Regions from separate parts of the Vagococcus sp. AM17-17 genome, predicted to be linked through region 1. Evidence: predicted binding sites of a transcription regulator. Region 1 holds the regulator's gene; the other holds the start of a gene.
What was found. Region 1 encodes CtsR, which represses protease genes until heat stress. Its sites were predicted from a motif close to TTGGTCAAAAAAGGTCAAANA; they were not measured.

Region 1 (7,035 bases):
TCCGACACACACAAGCTTCATCCAACATTTTTCGCGAACTTCAGTAATCGCAAACTGCATTGGTGTAAATCTAGACGTATATATTTTAACATCCTCACCATATTGTTCTCTAGCTTCTTTTTCTGTTAAACCAACTGTTCCAATCGCTGGATGTGAAAATACAACTGTTGGAACGGTATGATACTCTAAATATAAATTATCTTGATTGTTAAATAATCGTTCGGATAATCTTCGTCCTGCTGCAATTGCTACAGGTGTTAAATTAATTTTATCAATGACATCTCCAACAGCATAAATACCTTCTTGTGTGGTATTTTGATACTGGTCTACTTTTATTGCACCTTTATCCGTTAATTCAACATCTGTCACATCAAGGTTTAACTCATCCATATTTGGCACTCGACCAATTGCCCAGACAATTTCATCTACCTCGATTGATTTTCCATTTTCAAAGGACAAAACGTAACCAGAAGCTGTTTTTTCAACACTCTTTGGTACACTATTTGCATGTAAATTCATGCCACTTTTCTCATAACTTTCAGTCAACCCTTGAATTAATAAGTCATCGAATTCACGTAAAAAGGTGTCACGTCTAAATGCCAAATGAGTCGTTGCTCCTAAGCCATGTAATACGCCAGCGATTTCCACTGCAATATAACCAGCTCCAACTACCGCTACACGTTTTGGTAGTTCTGTTAACTCAAAAAAGCCATTTGAATCAATACCATATTCTGCACCGGGAATATTCGGACGAATAATTTTCCCACCTGTCGCAATTAAAATATGAGGAGCAGTAAATGTTTCTCCATTTACTTCGACCACACTTTTTTCTTTAAATTTAGCGTAACCCTTAATATGAGTCACTCCATTACTTTCTAGCCCCTTTAAATACAAACCATTCAATCGTTTGATATACGTTTGGCGATTTTCGACTAAACGAGCCATGTCAAATCCGTCAACTGTTACATCAAAACCATATTCATAGGCTTGATGGTGTAGCATGTCATTCATTTGAGATGCTGACCACATCACTTTTTTAGGAACACATCCAACATTGACACATGTTCCACCAAGCTCGTTTCCTTCTATTAATAACACTTTAGCCCCATGCATACCTGCTCTATTAGCAGAAGCTATTCCACCACTACCTCCACCAATCACTATATAATCAAATGTTTTCATCCATTTTCTCCCTTCTTACTTCTGTTTACGAATCATATCACCAGGTCTAACTGGTTGTGCGACTGGCATTTTGACAATCATCATAGCATTTGGTGCTTTTTCAATTGATTCACCGTCTTCATTCCACATCTCTTTTATATCTTGTTCAAAGTGAGTAAATCCAGGTCCGTAAAATTCAATATGATCTTCGATTCTGAAATGATTTCGTTGTCTGATAGTAGCAATTTTAGTTTCGTCATCATATTCTAACACTTCACCAATGAACTTATACACTGGGATTTTCCGACGTTTTCCAAATAATTGTTCCTCATCTGTTGGAATATGATAATAAAAACCAGTTGCTAATTCTCGTTGTGCCACTTTCCACAGTTCATCAATCCACTCTTGTTTACACACATAATTTTCCGGATCAGCCATGTAGCTATCAACTGCTTTTTTATAGACATTAGATACCGTTGATACATAATGAATCGACTTCATGCGTCCTTCAATTTTTAGACTATCGACACCGTTTTTTACTAAATCAGGAATGTGTTCGATCATTGACATATCCACCGCACTCATTGAAAACGGCTCACTCACTTCTCCAGTGTCTGTTAATGAACGTCTTTCTTCACCAAATGGCATATCAAACAAATCATATTTCCAACGACATGATTGTGAACACCCACCACGGTTAGCATCTCTGTGACTCATATGATTTGATAAGGTACAACGACCTGAATAGGAAATACACATCGCACCATGAATAAAGGCTTCAATTTCAATATCCGTATTCTCACGAATTTTCGCTACCTCGTCCATTGAGACCTCACGACCTAACACCACTCGTTCTAGTCCTTCATTTTTCCAAAACTCTAATGTTTCAAAATTTGTCGCAGAAGATTGTGTCGACAAATGAACCGGTAAACCTGGTGCTTCAGTAATGCATACTTCAATTAATGCTGGGTCAGAGACGATTACCGCACTAATGCCAATATCTCGCAATTTTCTAAAAAACTCACCAGCTCCTTTGGCATCTCCTTCATGCGTCACCATGTTAGCCGCCACATAAACTTTTGCTCCTCGCTCTTTAGCAAATGCGACACCTTCTTCCATTTCTTCATAAGAAAAGTTCCCAGCACGACTTCTTAGGCCATAAGCATTTCCACCAATATACACAGCATCTGCCCCGTAATGTATCGCAATTTTCAATTTTTCAAGTGTACCAGCTGGAGCCAGTACTTCTGGTCGTTTCAATGTATTTGTCATCTTTACTCTCTCCTATTTTATTTCCTCAGGATCTAAATAATAAAAGCCAGTATCCAAACTTCTTCCTTTTGGATGATGTTCCATAATCGTTTTTTGTAGCGATTTTGCCAAATCCTGTGTCCAAGTGTCTCCAATCAACGCTTTTTTAGCTGTAATAAAACTTGAAACAATACTCACAAAATCTTCCCCAGGAGTATACATACCATCTAATTTCCAATGTCTTAAACCAGCATCATATAATTCTTTTAATTCAAACATTAAGTCTACATCATTTGTGGCATAAATGTGTGTCCCATGCTTATCCTCGAAAATAGAATAATGCGTTTCTTCATCTTTAGGTTCAGATATAAACAACCCATCTTCTTTAGAAACATTGTCTTGTTGCTTCGTAAAATTAAAATAATTTGTAAGCAGTGGGCGTTTTGAGTGATGGATACACGTCGCACCATACACTAAAACTTCAGTAAAGACTTGCGAATCTTTGGCAATTTGTTGCAACTCCTCAAACGGAATTTCTCTAGCTAAAATTGCACCAGTTGCCCCACGTTTGGCCCAAAAGTTTACTTGCCTTGAACTAGTCACCATTGTTTCAGCATTATATACATAAGGTAGTTTATATCCATCTCGTTGTAAGACATAAATCACACCAGGATCGCCTACAATAATATCATCTACTCCAATTGATTCTAAAAAACCCAAATATTCAGGAATAAGCTCCATTTTATCTGGATGCATAATCGCACTCACCGCAACACGAGCTTTTTTTCCTTTACTATGAGCTAATTGAACCAATTCAGTCATTTCTTCTCTTGTGAAATAATGCGGTAAACGTAACCCAAATTCTTCTTCTCCAAAACAAATTACATCAATATCCAATTCGACCAGTTGACGTGCCTGTTCTAATGAGTCCACTGTCGTACTTATCTCTATCATTCTAGACACTCCTATCCTTTATAAACACTTTTTATCCTAACATATTGCATAGATAAACCGCAAACTTTCACAAGGTAAAAGCGCTAGTTATTTAACTAACTAACGCTTGTTTGTTACACTTTTTCTACCTTTTTTACTTTTGTATTAATTTTCCCTTTTGATGCACCAAGAGTCACTATATCTCCTGTTTGAAGTTCACCTGACAAGAGTAATTCACTTAGTCTATCTTCGACTTCTTTTTGCAAAGCACGACGAATTGGACGAGCTCCGTATTCCGGATCAAACCCTTCACTACTGATAACATCAATAGCTGCTGAAGTTAATTTTAATGTAATATCTTGTTCTTTTAATCTCTCAACAACATCTTTAGACATGATTTTCACGATATCATGTAATTGTTGTTTATTTAATGAGTGGAATACGACCACTTCATCTACACGATTTAAAAATTCCGGTCTAAATGATTTTTTCAATTCTTCTAATATACGAGATTTCATCGCTTTATAATCTTTGGTTTCATCTGCTACACCAAATCCAACAGTCTTTTCATCTCGTAAAGAAGTAGCGCCGATATTTGATGTCATGATAATAATTGTATTTTTAAAATCTACTTTACGACCTTTGGCATCAGTTAAATGCCCATCATCTAGTACTTGCAACAACACATTAAACACATCAGGATGGGCTTTTTCTACCTCATCAAGTAATACAACAGAATATGGTTTTTGACGAATTAGCTCAGTCAATTGTCCTCCTTCATCATAACCAACATATCCTGGAGGGGAGCCGACTAAACGACTTGTACTATGTTTTTCCATAAATTCAGACATATCCACTCGAATCAAGGCATCTACTGAACCAAACATCACTTCAGCAATTGTTTTAGCTAGTTCTGTTTTCCCAACACCTGTTGGCCCTAAAAACATAAATGACCCAATTGGACGATTAGGACTCTTCAATCCACTTCGCGCACGTCGAATAGCACGTGAAACAGATTCTACAGCCTCTTCTTGGCCGACAACACGTTCATGCATGACCTTTTCCAAATCAAGTAATCGTTCACTCTCTTTTTTTTCTAACTGTGTTAAAGGAATACCAGTCCATTGAGAAATGACAGATTCAATATCTTCTTCGGTCACTTTTTGTGTATAACCAGTTGATTCTTTTTCTTGTTTTTCAACTAATTTTGCTAATTTTTTTAAGGCTTTCTTTTCTATCTCTCGAATTTCAACCACTTCGGCAAAATTTTGTGAGATAATCGCTTCTTCTTTTTCCTTATAGATATCAGCTAATACCTGTTGTTGTTTCACTATTGGAGACGGTTTTTCCGCTTGATTCAAGCGTACTTTGGCAGCTGCCTCATCTATCAAATCAATAGCTTTATCAGGAAGCTGACGATCATTAATGTAACGAATAGATAATTTTGCAGCTGCCTCAATAGCTTCTTGTGTAATCGCTACTTGATGATGTTCTTCATATTGTGCTTTTAACCCTGATAAAATTTCAATTGTTTCTTCTTCATTTGGCTCATCCACTAAAACTTTAGCAAAACGTCTTTCTAATGCAGGATCTTTTTCAATATATTTTTGATATTCATCTAATGTTGTAGCCCCTATGGTTTGTAATTCACCACGAGCAAGAGCTGGTTTTAAAATATTAGACGCATCAATCGCACCTTCAGCTCCGCCAGCGCCAATCAACGTATGTAATTCATCAATAAACAAAATAACTTCGCCATCATAATAAATTTCATCCACTAATTTTTTCATTCGATCTTCAAATTCACCACGATATTTTGTTCCTGCAACTACTGCTCCCATATCAAGCATCATTACTCGTTTATTTCTCATATCTTTTGGAACATTTGCCGCAACAATGCGTTGTGCTAATCCTTCAGCAATTGCCGTTTTACCGACTCCAGGCTCGCCAACTAATACCGGGTTATTTTTTGTACGACGACTCAATATTTGGATTAGTCTTTCCACTTCGGTATCTCGACCAACTAACGGATCCAATCGTTTTTCTCTAGCACTTTGAGTTAAATCTCTAGCTAATGAATCTAGTGTTGGTGTTCCTTCATTTGTCGATGGTTTTCCCGTTTTACGAACTTTTCCGTTTTTATTGTTTTCCGTAATACCAATTCGTTTTAAAATATCTTTACGTAATTTAGGTAATTCTACTCCTAGATTCTTCAAAATTCTAGCAGATAACAATGTATCTTCTCTAATTAACGCTAGTAAAATATGTTCAGTTCCGATACTTGGTGCACCTAGTCGTTTTGCCTCCTCACCAGCAAAAGCTAACACATCCTTTGCTCTAGGTGAATATGGTAAAAGCTGACCTTTTTTGGTTTTATAGCTACCATATTGAACAACCTGCTCAATCTCTTCAAATATGATTTCTTCGTCTATGTTTAATTTTCTAATTGCTTTTCCGCCAACTCCTCTTGGCTCTTTAACTAATCCTAATAAGAAATCCTCTGTTCCCACAGCATCATGCTTAAAATATCTAGCACTTTCTTGTGCCAATTCAAGTACATCATTTGCACGTTTCGTAAATAATTCGCTCATCTAAGTTCCTCTCTTTCTTTATATGTGAGACGCTCTATAATAGCAATCATCATATTAGATCTTAACAGTCTTTCTTCAGAAGAACGGCTAATTCCATTTAATTTAAAGGCTGCTTGCAATAAATGCTTTTCATGTAACGTAATAATATCATTATCATGTAGTTCATTTAAAATAGCAAATGCCTCACTCTCTGTCAAACCATTACTAATCATTTCAGGTATTTCTTCACACAATTTAGTTTTATATTGAATTAACTTTACCTTAACAATTCGAATATAGCCACCACCGCCACGCTTACTTTCTACCCTGTATCCTTTTGGAATCGTGAATCTCGTATTTATCACATAATTAATTTGCGAAGGGACGCAATTAAACTGATTAGCAAGTTCCGCTCGTTTAATTTCTATAATATCTTCATTGGCCAACAATTCTTTTAGATGCTCTTCTATAATATCTGACATGTTTTTATTCTCCATTAGATTACCCCCTCTTACTACTCAATTGACTTATATTGACCTTTATTATACTAAAAATTTATCAATATTTATAATAATACGATTTATATAAATTCTCTCATTAGTCAATTGTAAAATTAAGCTAGACAACTAAAAAAATCATTTATGATACACTCTAATTGTCTTTCCAACTAAAGAAAACAAGGAGTTTAATCACAAATGCCCTATATACATCTGACTACAGACGAGCTAGTTTTGATAGAATCTTATTACCATCAAAATAAAAAAGGAACATACATTCCTCAATAGTCGAAACGAGAAAAACAGACTATTTATAATGTTTACAAAGCTTTTGACGAGGGGCTATCTGCACTAGATTACTATAAAAGATACAAAAACAATAAAAAGAATTGTGGCAGACGTCCTATTTCTTTATCTAATAATGAAACAGAATACATTAAAAAGAAGATTGTTCAAGGATGGACTCTAGATGTCATTATTGGTCGTGCTGAGTTTCCTGTTTCATGTTCTATCAGTACTATTTAAACAAGGTCTGTTTTAGTTGACCGTATTACCTATGAAAGGTAAAAGGAAAGCGAATAGTTATCAAACAAGTATTTAAAAGAACCATCCAACAACGTAAT
Region 2 (7,035 bases), on a different contig from region 1:
TAACTTACTTTGGGATAAGGTGAAGGTTCCAAATAATAAACTAAAACTATATTCAGCCCCACCAGTTCCTCCTGGGACAGGAAATAACGATATTAGCATGGTAATAAACGCATGAAGCACAACCACATGGAAAATACTCATTTCCTTAATACCTAACCCATATAAAATGAAGTATGGGATAATATAGTAAGATACTAACTGTAAAATAGTCAGTACGCTTACTTTAAACATCAATACCGGTTGCTCTCGCATATAACGACTTTCTTCATAAAATGTATCCATTTTTTCAATGGTTTTCTGATAGAGTGCATCAATTTTTTCACCCTTAGCAAACAGTCGAATACCTTTAAATATGATATCTACTAATTTTCTAGTAAATGAATACCAGTACATAATCATTAATAAACCGATCACAATCACAAAATGAATAATGAAACTTAATAAAATAAGTATCTTTAATTTTGATAAACTACTGGATAAAAAGCTATAGCCACCGATTAAACAAATGAGAAAATTGATAACTACCCAAACTTGATACACAACAAATTTCATTAAACTGACTGATGTTGCAACTCCTGTATCAACACCAAATTTAGCCATTGCTATTATTTGTGCTGGTTGTCCGCCGGTAGAAAACGGGGTAATCGCATTGAATAAATGTTCAATCAATGGGATTCGATAGCTTGTTGAAAAGCTAAATGACGGATTGCTTCTTTTTAACAACACTTGAACTATTTTAGCTTCTATCCCCCAATAAACAAGGACACATAAGATAGAAACAACTATCCACCACCAATTTATACTAGAAAACTCTGCTGCCATATCTTCTAAGCTGACCTTTTTCATTTCGTTTCCAATTACTATTAGACCTAAAATGACCGCTAATATTAGGTACCACCTATTTTTTTTGGTCATAGAGTTCCTCCTATCACACTACTTTTTAAATAATTTTAATGAATAGATGCTACTATCTTCTTCATAACCTTGATGTCTTTCTTCAAAATATATAAGTGCTTTCTGATAAAAGTCTTCAACTTTTTTACCGAATGCCTCGCTTGAAATATCGTATAATTTATCTTTTAATACTTCTTGATCTGATACAATGTCTTCTCTTATATAATCAATTAGTGTATCAGCAAAATCGACATTATCGGCATAAGTGACACCTAAACTTTTATCATTAAGTAAATCATCTAAATATTCATTTCCTTTTGCTACAACTTTTGTTTTTGCCGCCATAGCTTCTGTATACGTCAATCCTTGTGTTTCAGAGTCTGAAGCACTGACAAAATAATCAGCAGCCTGATAAAATGGTGCAATATCTTTATTAGGAATCTCGCCTGCAAAAATGACATAGTCTGTGAGTGATAACTCTTCCACTTGTTTTTCTAGTTTACTCTTAAATGGTCCATCACCAACAACTAAAAGTTTTACATGCGGTAATTCTTCCACAACCTTCGATAAGCCACTTATAATAGTTTGAATATTCTTCTCATAAGATATACGGCTCACAGAAAGTAATAAACAATCGTTAGAATTTATCTGATACTGCTCCTTTACTTCGTTAATTAATTTTTCCTCTACCGGTTTAAATTGTGACACGTTTATTCCTGTCGGGATAACAGACATCGGACGTTCTATTCCATACTCTTTTAATTTAGTTACCACACGTTGACTAGGGCAAATAATACCTGACATATGATTAGTATATAATTTCGATAATTGCTTAACATGTACGGGTTTCAATACTTTTCCCTTCGCTATATAATGTAGATAATCTTCATACATAGTATGATATGTGTGAACGACAGGAATATTTAACGCTTTAGCTGTTTGTTTACCTAAGACTCCCACTCCAAATTCTGTATGCGTGTGTACAATATCTAAGTCGATTTCTTTAGCAATATGATAGGCATACAACATTCCCCTTATCACAACACGCCTATCTTTAAATGAAACAAACGGAATACTAGGCATTCGTATGATTCTTGATTCTACTTCTTTTGCATCGGGATCTGTTGTGGTGAAAATATACACGTCATGCCCTAATTTCTCAAGTTCATCTTTAAGTGTTTTTATTGAAGTCGATACTCCACTAACTTGAGGAAAATATGTATCCGTAAAAAAACCTATTTTCACTTATTTCTCCTCCTTAGCATTCTTTTTATAGTAGTCATACCAGATTTTCGCAACATTTTCTTCACTATAATATAAAGCTGATTTTTTTGATTTCTGTTGATAGTCTTCTAATATTTCTGGGTTTTTTCTTATCATTTTAATGGCATCGTTCATGTCATCAATATCTTGTGTCGAAATATATTGGTTATCAATAATAGCATGGTATAATTCTAAATCTCGTAACATGACAGGTGTACCACAATTAAAAGCTTCTAAAATACTCATTGGAAATAATTCATTATAGGAAGGTAGTAAGAAAATATCAGCTAAATTATATAATCGCATAATTTCTTCTCTATCTACAATTCCAGTAAATAATAAGTTATCAGGCGGATTATCATATATTTTTTTATACCGATCATATCCATCTGTTATTTTTCCAAAAGAAAAGCCTCCTGCCCAAATAAATTGAACATCTGGATTATCAATAGCTAATTGAACAAAATCATCAATTCCTTTTCTTTGTTGGATTTGACCTGTTCCTAAAATAACTAGACGATCCTCAGCTATCTTATATTTTTCTCGCCATGATTTTTTTTCTTCAGACGTTGCTTCATAAAATTTCTTATTTGAAACAAAATTTGGAATATAAGTAATTCGCTCTTCTTTTAAACCAGCTGCTACTAACTTAGGAATAAAGGTTGGATTAACAACAACTAATTGATCCATTCTCCCATAAAAGCTGATTAAATACCAATCAAATATTTTTTTAAATGGTGAGAAAAGATTTAAACTACCTTCCAATGTTTCTGGTAAAAAATGAACATATCCAATCGTTATTCCACGTTTCTTTTTATGAAAAGTAGACAGATAAAATTGTGGATCTACAGTATGATAGTGTGAAATATCTGCTTGACTATATTTATTAATTGAAATATCAAATTCAGTTGAAAAATGTTTATTGAGCATATTAACTAACTCGGTATAAGCACTACCAACTCCCTGTCCCTTCACTTTATCAGCTGATGAAAACATATTTATCCTTAACAAAAAATCCACTCCTAATATCTACTATAATACGTAAAATAATACCACAATTCATCATCCTACAGACTCATTTTATATCGAAATTTATACATCATTATACATCTTAACACGTAATAATAAAAAAAAACTATAATTTACTGTTTAAAAACAGTAAATTATAGTTTTCAGATTACATTACTTAGTATATTCTTCAACTAAGGCAACAACTTCATCAGCCGTATCACATTCTGTGATCGCTTTTTCAGCTAATTCTGCCATTTTCTTAGAATCAAGACGACTCATTAAACTACGTGTACGTAAGATACTTGTTGCACTCATAGAAAATTCGTCTAATCCTAATCCAACTAATAATGGTACAGCTGTTTGATCTCCAGCCATCTCTCCACACATACCAGCCCATTTACCTTCAGCATGAGCTGAATCAATGACGTTTTTAATTAAACGTAAAATTGCAGGATTATATGGTTGATATAAGTAAGAAACACGTTCGTTCATACGGTCTGCTGCCATTGTATATTGAATTAAATCATTTGTTCCAATACTAAAGAAATCAACTTCTTTAGCGAAGCGATCAGCAATTACTGCCGCAGCTGGAATTTCAATCATAATACCTACTTGGATATCATCAGAAACGTCCACACCTTCAGCAACTAATTTAGCTTTTTCTTCTTCAAGCAACGCTTTAGCTTCTCTAAATTCAGCTAAAGTAGCAATCATTGGGAACATAATACGTAAGTTTCCATATACAGAAGCACGTAGCAATGCACGTAATTGTGTACGGAACATTTGATCTTCGGCTAAACAAATACGGATAGCACGGTATCCTAGGAATGGGTTCATCTCTTCAGGGAATTTCAAGTAAGGTAATTCTTTATCCCCACCAATATCCATCGTACGAACCACAACTGGTTTACCTTCCATACCTTCCAAGACAGCTTTATACGCTTCAAACTGTTCGTCTTCAGTTGGAAAATCAGGAGAGTCCATGTACAAGAATTCAGTACGGTATAAACCAACTGCCTCTCCACCATGACTTAAGACACCATCTAAATCTTTAGGTGTTCCGATATTTCCAGCTAATTCTAAATGTTTACCATCAGCTGTCACTGTTTTAGCATGTTTTAATTTGTCCCATTCAGCTTTCAATTCATTGAATGCTTTTTCTTTTGCTTTAAAATCAGCAACCTGTGCTTCAGTTGGGGTAACGATAACGTCTCCTTCACTTCCATCAACAGCTAAAACGTCACCTTCTACAACATACTCAGTAATGTCTTTTGTTCCAACAACTGCTGGAATTTCTAAAGAACGAGCCATGATAGCAGAGTGAGATGTACGTCCGCCAATATTAGTTACAAAAGCACGAACAAAATTACGATCTAATTGTGCTGTATCACTTGGAGTTAAATCTTCAGCAACAATAATGACTTCTTCGTCAATCATTGTTAAATCAGGTAATTTAACACCTAACAAATGACTCATAACACGTTTTGTTACGTCACGAATATCAGCAGCTCTTTCTTGCATGTAAGGGTTATCTTCCATAGCCTCAAACATTCCAATAAACATGTCTGTAACTTCTTTTAATGCTGATTCAGCATTAACTTTGTTATCTTTGATATTTCCTTCAATTGCACTGATTAATTCAGGGTCAGATAAAACCATTAAGTGAGCATCAAAAACTTGTGCTTCTTCTTCACCTAAAGTTTTCACCGCTTTGTCTCTGATTGCTTGCAAATCTTTAGTTGATTGACTAAGAGCATCTGAAAGACGTGCTGCTTCGGCTTCAACGTTTTCAACTGAACGTTTTTCAAATGATAAATCCGGCTCAACTAAAAGATATGCTTTAGCAACTGCAATACCATCACTAACTGCAATACCTTTCAATTGTTTAGTCATTATTCAGATAGCCCTTCTTTTTTCATTGTTTCTTCGATAGCTGCGATTGCGTCTGCTTCGTCAGCACCTTCAGCTGTAATTGTAACGTCAGCACCTTGGCCAACACCTAAAGACATGACACCCATAATTGATTTTAAGTTTACAGATTTACCTTTATATTCTAAGTTAACATCTGAACTAAATTTGCTAGCTGTTTGCACCAATAAAGTTGCTGGTCTAGCGTGAATACCTGTATCTGCTACTACGTGAAATTCTTTTTTTTCCATAATTATCTTCTCCTTTGTCATGTGAAAAATTTTTATGATGGATTATTTATTTAAACAAAAATTGTCCTAAAAAAATAACCCTTTCAATGATAAAGAATACCATGTTTTTCTATTACTTACAACTTTTTTCCCATGTTCTCTATAGAACTTTAAAAAGCTTTTATAAACTTTTCATCTCCATTTCAGAAAATAATTCGAATTTAATTCATAATTATTTTGATATATTCCTTTTTTTGTGTACTAAATAGCCATTTCAAACTTTATGTTAAAAAAACGTTTTTTGGTACAAGTGATTTTCAACGAATGTTACACCTTTTCAATCAATAAAAAGAGCATAATTTTTGCTTCTTATATTCAAAAATTATATAATAATCATAAGGTCAAAACAGGTCAAACTGTTTTGGTAAATCATTTGATTAAAGGAGGATTTACCTATGATATGTAAAAACTGTAAAAAGAATGATGCAACAATTCACTTACACGCATCAGTTAATGGAGAGAAACAACAAATAGATTTATGCCAACAATGTTATCGTGACTTAAAATCTCAAGAAGATCAAATGAATCGGGAAAAATTTGCTCAAGATCCTTATGGTTTTGGTCAATTAAATGATTTTTTCAAACAGTTGGCCCAACAATCAATGAAACAAGTGCAACAACCAACTATGCAAGCTCAACAAGGTGGTGGTGGAAATGCTTCTATCCTGGTAGAATACGGGGAGAACCTAACACAACTTGCTCGTGATGGAAAAATTGATCCGGTCATCGGTCGAGATGCTGAAATTAAACGTGTGATAGAAATATTAAATAGACGAACTAAAAACAATCCAGTACTTATTGGTGAACCTGGTGTTGGTAAAACCGCGGTCGTTGAAGGGTTAGCGTTAAGTATTATTAATGGTGATGTCCCACAAAAATTAGAGAATAAAGAAGTCATTCGTCTTGATGTTGTGTCACTTGTTCAAGGAACAGGTGTTAGAGGCCAGTTTGAAGAACGGATGAAACAACTGATTACTGAACTAAAAGAACAAAAGAATGTCATTTTATTTATTGATGAAATCCATGAAATTGTTGGAGCTGGTTCTGTCAACGATGGCTCGATGGATGCTGGCAATATCTTAAAACCAGCCTTAGCTCGTGGTGAATTACAATTAGTTGGCGCAACAACATTTAATGAATATCGTATCATCGAAAAAGATGCAGCACTTGAACGACGTTTACAACCTGTAAAAGTTGATGAACCTACTATTGAAGAAACCATTCATATATTAAAAGGTATTCAAGAAAAATATGAAAATTACCATCATGTGAAATACACAGATGAAGCCATCGAGGGGGCTGTACACTTATCTAGTCGTTTTATACAAGACAGACATTTACCGGATAAAGCTATCGACTTACTAGATGAAACAGGTTCTAAGAAAAATTTAACCATTCCTTCTATTGATCCAAAAATTTTAAATTCTAGAATTGCACGAGCTGAAGCTAACAAACAAATTGCTTCAGAAGAAGAAGATTTTGAAAAAGCGGCTTATTACCGTGATCAAATCAAAAAATTGGAAGACTTGAAAATTCACCAAGTATCTGAAGATAGTATGCCTACTGTCACAATAAACGACATGGAAGAAACCGTGGAAACCATGACAGGAATTCCGGTTGGTAAATTAAAAGAAACAGAGCAACAACAAATGAAACATTTAGCAAGTGA

Region 2: a site for CtsR is predicted at 5,704-5,724, ahead of DW196_RS06000 (ATP-dependent Clp protease ATP-binding subunit). Genes of this name have one in related genera too.

Annotation. Positions count from the first base shown of each region.
Region 1 is NZ_QRJY01000019.1:62-7,096, reverse strand. Features, by position in the region: gene gor (glutathione-disulfide reductase) at 1-1,182, opposite strand, end outside; gene DW196_RS10500 (U32 family peptidase) at 1,198-2,433, opposite strand; gene DW196_RS10495 (peptidase U32 family protein) at 2,446-3,366, opposite strand; gene DW196_RS10490 (ATP-dependent Clp protease ATP-binding subunit) at 3,480-5,936, opposite strand; gene DW196_RS10485 (CtsR family transcriptional regulator) at 5,933-6,412, opposite strand.
Region 2 is NZ_QRJY01000003.1:62,328-69,362, reverse strand. Features, by position in the region: gene DW196_RS06025 (lysylphosphatidylglycerol synthase transmembrane domain-containing protein) at 1-915, opposite strand, end outside; gene DW196_RS06020 (glycosyltransferase family 4 protein) at 934-2,139, opposite strand; gene DW196_RS06015 (glycosyltransferase family 4 protein) at 2,140-3,168, opposite strand; gene ptsP (phosphoenolpyruvate--protein phosphotransferase) at 3,340-5,061, opposite strand; gene DW196_RS06005 (phosphocarrier protein HPr) at 5,061-5,327, opposite strand; gene DW196_RS06000 (ATP-dependent Clp protease ATP-binding subunit) at 5,762-7,035, shown strand, end outside.